Regions from separate parts of the Micromonospora sp. CNZ296 genome, predicted to be linked through region 2. Evidence: predicted binding sites of a transcription regulator. Region 2 holds the regulator's gene; the other holds the start of a gene.
What was found. The regulator HspR, encoded in region 2, represses chaperone genes until heat shock. The targets are predictions, from matches to a motif close to TTGAGTNNNNNNNACTCAA.
Positions count from the first base shown of each region.

Region 1: lon (endopeptidase La) is a predicted target of HspR. The motif match lies at 1,992-2,010, and genes of this name have one in related genera.

Region 1 is NZ_VISW01000018.1:81,283-84,688, reverse strand. It holds gene FB455_RS26290 (hypothetical protein) at 1-1,244, shown strand, start outside; gene FB455_RS26285 (histone-like nucleoid-structuring protein Lsr2) at 1,451-1,798, opposite strand; gene lon (endopeptidase La) at 2,033-3,406, shown strand, end outside.
Region 2 is NZ_VISW01000015.1:139,695-143,100, reverse strand. It holds gene dnaJ (molecular chaperone DnaJ) at 40-1,227, shown strand; gene FB455_RS24130 (heat shock protein transcriptional repressor HspR) at 1,252-1,692, shown strand; gene FB455_RS24125 (hypothetical protein) at 1,869-2,075, shown strand; gene FB455_RS24120 (hypothetical protein) at 2,304-2,732, opposite strand; gene FB455_RS24115 (cation:proton antiporter) at 2,897-3,406, opposite strand, start outside.

The DNA of each region.
Region 1 (3,406 bases), on a different contig from region 2:
CGCTCGCGGTCTTCGGCGGCATCGTCGCCGTCACCCAGATCTCGTCCGCCCAGGACCGGCGGACGACCACCCGCGCCGCCTCGGCGTCCTGCGTGCCCGCGAGCCCCGGGGCGACCGCCCCGGACGGCCAGGGCAGCACCACCCGTACCTGGCAGAACGGCCGCTGGGTCCGCAACCACTGGGGCGACGGGCAGATGTCGCCGGCCGAGTGCCAGCAGACCAACGCGGGCGGCGCGGGCGCCGGCACCCCGACCGTGGCCTGCCCGGACGTCCGGGGCCGGCTGCCGCAGGTGCCCGGTCAGGCCCGCGCCGAGGTGGACCGCACCCTGGCGCTGCTGGAGTCGCAGATCGCCGACGCGAACCGGCGGCTCGCGGCGGAGGGCCGCAACGGCGGCGAGTTCATCAACAACGCGATCCTGCGTCCGCTCGCGGACAAGCGGACCGCGGCGCTCAACCGGATCGCCACCGCCATCGGCCGGGTCGCCCAGCGCCCGCAGGGCCTGGACCAGCTCGCCCAGTGCGCGGTGACCGACACCCCGCAGAACGGCGGCCAGAACGGCGGGAACAACAACGGCGGTCAGAACGGCGGCAACAACAACGGGGGCCAGAACGGCGGCAACAACAACGGCGGTCAGAACGGCGGGAACAACGGCGGCGGGAACAACAACGGCGGTGGCCAGAACAACGGTGGCGGCAACGGCCTGAACGTGCTCGCCAAGGACTGCTCCGGCAGCCAGCTCCAGGCGCACGACGGCTTTCAGAACGGCAACCGGTGCGTGAGCACCGCGTTCGGTGAGGTGGGCGCCGCGGCGAACAACCCGTCGCTGCTGATCACGCAGTTCCCGAACCAGGTGCGGCGCAACCAGCCGTTCACCCTCCGGGTCACCACCAAGAACCTGGTGCGGGACCGCTTCCTCGCCGCCGGCCAGGGCGGCTACTACCTGGAGAGCTCGCTGCTCAACGGCCAGGGCCTGGTGCGCGGCCACTTCCACACCGCCTGCCGCATGCTCGGCAGCACCCGGCAGCCTCCGAACCCGCAGGACGTGCCGGCCTTCTTCGTGGCCACCGAGGACGGGCGGGGCGGCAACCAGCCGGACGACGTGCTGATCCAGATTCCGGGCCTGGCGCAGTCGGGCGTGGCGCAGTGCGCGGTCTGGGCCGGTGACGGCTCGCACCGCATCCCGATGATGGAGCGGGCCAACCAGACTCCCGCCATCGACGTGGTGCGCATCCGGGTCAACTGAGCGGGCGAACGGCAGCGGCCGTCCGGGGGACTCCTCCGGGCGGCCGCTGCCGTTCCCGCGTACGGGCACGGTGAAAGGTGATCCCGGAAGAAATTTCGTGCCGGCGGTATCCGGCCGGATGAAAAGCGCTGACCGTAGAAAGCCGATCGGGGCCGCGCCGATTTCTCAGCGTGACCCCGGGATGCCCGACGGTGAACCGGTGGCGGTCAGCGGTTCTTGTACGCCTCGACCACCGACACCGGGATGCGCCCGCGCTCGGAAATCTCGAACCCGTTCTTGGCGGCCCATTCCCGGATGGCGCGGTTCTGCTCGCGGTCCATTCCCGAGGTGCTCGGCCGGGCGGTGCGGCGTGCGCCGCGGGCGACCTCGGTCGCTCCCCGGCCGATTCGCCTGCCAGCGCTGATGTACGGATCCAGCGCCTTGCGCAGGACGCCCGCGTTCTCGTCGGAGACGTCGATCGTGTACGCCACGCCGTCCAGGCTGAACTCGACGGTCCGATCGGCCTTTCCGCCGTCGAGGTCGTCGGTCAGAACGGTGATTACTTTCCTTGCCATCGCCATTACTCCCTGTGTCGGGCGGGGTGTGGCTAAGAGTTTGACCTACCGCGCGGTAATTCCGCAACAATAGCCGACTGTTTCCATTCGGCGGGTCGCGGTAAAGGGCGCCGCCATTGGGTGCGGAGCGCGGGAACGCGGCGCTTCGTAGTGGCGTGGGTCACAACCCGGAACAAGGGGCACGTTTTGTTACTTGAGCCAGACACGCTCAACCAACGTGATGGCAGGTGTTCGATGGCAACTCTTCCGGTACTCCCACTGACCGACGCCGTCCTGCTGCCCGGGATGGTCATCCCGGTGACCCTCGACCCGACCACCCAGGCCGCCGTCGACGCGGCCCGCGCCACCGGCGACAAGGAACTCCTGGCCGTACCCCGCCTCGACGGCGAGTACGGCTCCGTCGGCGTGGTAGCCACGATCGAGAAGGTGGGCCGGCTGCCCAGCGGCGAACCGGCGGCGGTCGTCCGCGGTCTCACCCGCGCCCGCATCGGCTCCGGCGTGCCCGGTCCCGGCGCCGCGCTCTGGGTCGAGGCGACCGAACTCGACGAACCCGCACCGGCGGGCCGCGCCCGCGAACTCGCCCGCGAGTACCGCGCGCTCATGACCTCGGTGCTGCAGCAGCGCGGCGCCTGGCAGGTGATCGACGCGATGGAGCGGATGACCGACCTGTCCGAGCTGGCCGACTCGGCCGGTTACGCGCCCTGGCTCAGCCTGACGCAGAAGACCGAATTGCTCGCCGCGCCGGACGTCACCGCCCGGCTGGAACTGCTCGTCGGCTGGGTGAAGGAACACCTCGCCGAGCAGGAGGTCACCGAGCAGATCAACAGCGACGTCCGCGAAGGGCTGGAGAAGTCCCAGCGCGAGTTCCTGCTCCGCCAGCAGCTCGCCGCGATCCGCAAGGAACTCGGCGAGGACGAGCCGGACGGCTCCGCCGACTACCGCTCCCGGGTGGAGTCCGCCGACCTGCCGGAGAAGGTCCGCGAGGCGGCGCTGCGCGAGGTCGGCAAGCTGGAGCGGGCCAGCGACGCCTCACCCGAGGCGGGCTGGATCCGTACCTGGCTGGACACCGTCCTGGAGATGCCGTGGAACACGCGTACCCAGGACAACATGGACCTGGCCGCGGCCCGGGCCGTGCTCGACGCCGACCACGCCGGCCTGGCCGACGTGAAGGACCGCATCCTGGAGTACCTCGCGGTGCGCAACCGGCGCGCGGAGCGCAACCTCGGCGTGGTCGGCGGACGCGGTTCCGGCGCGGTGCTGGCCCTGGCCGGTCCGCCCGGTGTCGGCAAGACCAGCCTCGGCGAGTCGGTCGCCCGGGCGCTGGGCCGCAACTTCGTCCGCGTCTCCCTCGGCGGTGTCCGGGACGAGGCGGAGATCCGCGGTCACCGGCGCACCTACGTGGGCGCGCTGCCCGGCCGGATCGTGCGGGCGCTGCGCGAGGCCGGCTCGATGAACCCGGTCGTGCTGCTCGACGAGGTCGACAAGCTGGCCGCCGGCTACTCCGGCGACCCGGCGGCGGCCCTGCTGGAGGTGCTCGACCCGGCGCAGAACCACACGTTCCGCGACCACTACCTGGAGGTCGACCTCGACCTGTCCGACGTGCTGTTC
Region 2 (3,406 bases):
GGGACGACCGGGGTTCGACCCGTGGAAGGGGGTGGACCGGTGAGTTCCAAGGACTGGATCGAGAAGGACTACTACGCCGCGTTGGGCGTGGACAAGTCCGCCTCCTCGGACGAGATCAAGAAGGCGTACCGCAAGTTGGCCCGGGAGTCGCACCCGGACCACAACCCCGGCGACACCGGCGCCGAGGAGCGGTTCAAGACCGTCTCCGAGGCGTACGCGGTGCTCGGTGACGAGAAGAAGCGCCGTGAGTACGACGAGATGCGCTCGCTGTTCGGCTCCGGCGCCTTCCGGCGCAACGCCCGCGGCGCGGGCCAGCCGGGCGGCATGCCGTTCGACGTCTCCGACCTGTTCGGCGGCGGCGCCGGGGGTGGGGACAGCCGGTTCAGCGGCGGCGGCTTCACCGACCTGTTCAGCTCGATCTTCTCCGGCGGTGCAGGTGGCGGCGGTCCGGCACGTCCGCGCGGCCCGGCCCGCGGCCGGGACGTCGAGACCGAGGTGGCGCTCGACTTCGAAGACGCGGTACGCGGCGTCACGCTGCCGCTGACGCTGCGCGCGCCCGGCGTCTGCGACACCTGCCACGGCAACGGCGCGAAGCCCGGCACCCAGCCGGTGGCCTGCCCGGTCTGCCACGGTGCCGGCGTGACCACCCGCAACCAGGGGTCGTTCAGTTTCTCCGAGCCGTGCCGCAACTGCCAGGGTGTCGGCACGATCGTCGAGGAGAAGTGCCCGGAGTGCCACGGCACCGGCGGGGTCACCAAGACCCGCACGCTGCACGTCCGCTTCCCCGCCGGGGTGTCGGACGGGCAGCGGATCCGCCTGGCCGGCCGAGGTGAGCCCGGCGAGCGGGGCGGTCCGGCGGGCGACCTGTTCGTGCAGGTCAAGGTCCGCCCGGACGAGCTGTTCGGGCGCACCGGGGACGACCTGACCCTGAACGTCCCGATCACGTACGCCGAGGCGGTTCTCGGCACGGACCTGCGCGTGCCGACCCTGGACGGGACGGTGACCCTGCGGGTGCCACCGGGTACGCCCAGCGGGCGGGTGCTGCGCGCCCGCGGCAAGGGCGTCGTACGCAAGGACGGCCGCGCCGGTGACCTGCTGGTCACGCTCGACGTGGTGGTTCCGGCGAAGGTCTCGGACGAGGCGCGGGCGGCGCTGGAGACCTTCGCGGCGCAGACTCCGCCCGCCGCGCGGGAACATCTCGACGCGCGGGTACGTCGATTCAGTTGACGGCGGCACCGGAGGTGAGCGGGCATGTCGGAGGAGTACGTCGGCTCGGGTGACCAGGCATACGAGGCCAAGGTCTTGATGATCTCGGTGGCCGCGCGGATGGCGGGGATGCACCCCCAGACGCTGCGCCAGTACGACCGGCTGGGCCTGGTGCAGGCCGGCCGGGCGTCCGGCGGCGGTCGCCGGTACAGCGTCCGGGACGTGGTGCTGCTCCGCGAGGTGCAGCGGCTCAGCCAGGACGACGGGATCAACCTGGCCGGGGTCAAGCGGATCATCGGGTTGGAGCGGCTGCTCGAAGAGGCGCAGCAGCGGGTGGCCCGGCTGGAGGCGGAACTGGACGCCGCGTACCGGCGGATCGCCGAGCTGGAGTCGCTCGGCGGCTTCCCCCGCGGCGACCTCGTGCCCACCAACCGCACGTCCACCGCGCTCGTCGTCTGGCGTCCGCGCCGCGCTCCCGACCGCTGATTCCGTACCTGAAGGCCGGCGCGCCCCGCTCCCCCGGGGCTGCGCCGGCCTTCGTCGTTCCCCGGTCGGTTCGCGGGCCGGGTCAGGGGAAAGCGGGGTACGGCAGAGCGGGGTCAACTAGGCTTTTCCGTAGGGGCAAAAGCCCCAAAGCGGATTCCGGGCTGGCGGGGGGAGTCATGACGGAACCGGCGAAGAAGGTGGCCGAGCGCGCGGAGGAACGGCTGGAGAAGGTGGCCGAGAACGTGCGCGAGCGGTTCGACCGGGTCACCGAGGGACGCTTCAGCGACAAGGTCAAGGAAGGGCGCTTCGCCGACCAGACGGACCACGGCGTGGACCGGGCGCGGGACGACGAGCGGCGCAAGAAGCAGGGCGGGTCGACCTAGACGATCCGCCGACGTGCGGGCCGGGATCCACGGGGGATCCCGGCCCGTTCGTGTTCTGCAGGGCCGGCCGGGACGTCAGGTTGCTCCCGGCGGGCACCACGCACCCGCCCTCGCGGTCGATCATGAAGTTGGCGGCGACAAACCGGACACCAAATACCGCCAAGTTCATGATCGACCAGGCCGGTCGGGTCGACGGCCAGTGAGGTCGACGTGGGCGGGTCGAGGTGGTCAGAGGCGGCGGTTCTCGCGGACCAGGCCGCCCTCGCACCAGTCCCGGTAGACGAAGAGATCCGGCCGGGCGAGCAGCACCCGGCTGTTGTGCGCCCAGTTGCGCATCAGGTCGTCGCCGGACTTCTCGGCCTGCTCGACCAGCTTGCGGAACCGGCGCTTGGGGTGGGCGCGGAAGTTCGTCCGGATGCCGTCGGCGGCGTAGATGTAGAGGCAGTGCAGCGTGAACCGCCGCGCCGGGCAGCCCTGATCCATGGCCAGATCGAACAGCGTCTGCACCAGATGGTCACCGGCTACCAGCAGATCCCAGTCGGGCGGCATCGAGGTCAGCGGCACCGAATCCGGCTGATAGGCCCACGCCCGAAGCTCGGCGGGCGAGGGATCGACCGGGTTGGCGAAGCCGCGGAACGTCTCTTCCTGCACGCTCACCGGCCGACCTTCCGCTTGCGCTGGCGGGGGCGCAGGCCACCCGCGGACCCTGGCTGCTGGGCCGAAACGTTAACGCGGTTGGACGGAGCAGGGGTAGACCTTCCCGGGATCAATTTGACAACGCCGGGCCGGATCTGCCCTGCGGCTGATCCGGCCCGGCCCGGTCAGTCGCCGGTGCCCAGGGGCAGCGGCGCGGGCGGCCGTGCGGCGGCGGCGCGGGTGCGCAGCCACTGCTTGAACCACGGGCTGTCCGGCAGGCGGGCGAGCAGCGGCCCGGTCACCACCGTGATCAACACGTACGCGGTGGCGAGCGCGGCGAGCTTCGGCTCCACCGGGTAGACGGCCGCGACGGCCAGCCCGGCGATGACGATGGAGAACTCGCCGCGCGGAGTCAGCGCCAGGCCGGCCCGCCAGCGTCCGGGCTCGGCGATTCCGGCCCGGCGGGCGGCCAGGTAGCCGGTGGCCACCTTCGTCGCCATGGTCACCACTGCGAGCAGCAGCGCGGGCAGCAGGACCGGCGGCATGTCCAACGGGTTGGTGACCAGCCCGAAGAACACGAAGAAGACCGCGGCGAACAGATCACGCAGCGGGGAGAGCAGCTCGGTGGCGTGGTGCGCCACCGGCCCGGACAGCGCGATGCCCACCAGGAACGCGCCGACCGCCGCCGACACCTG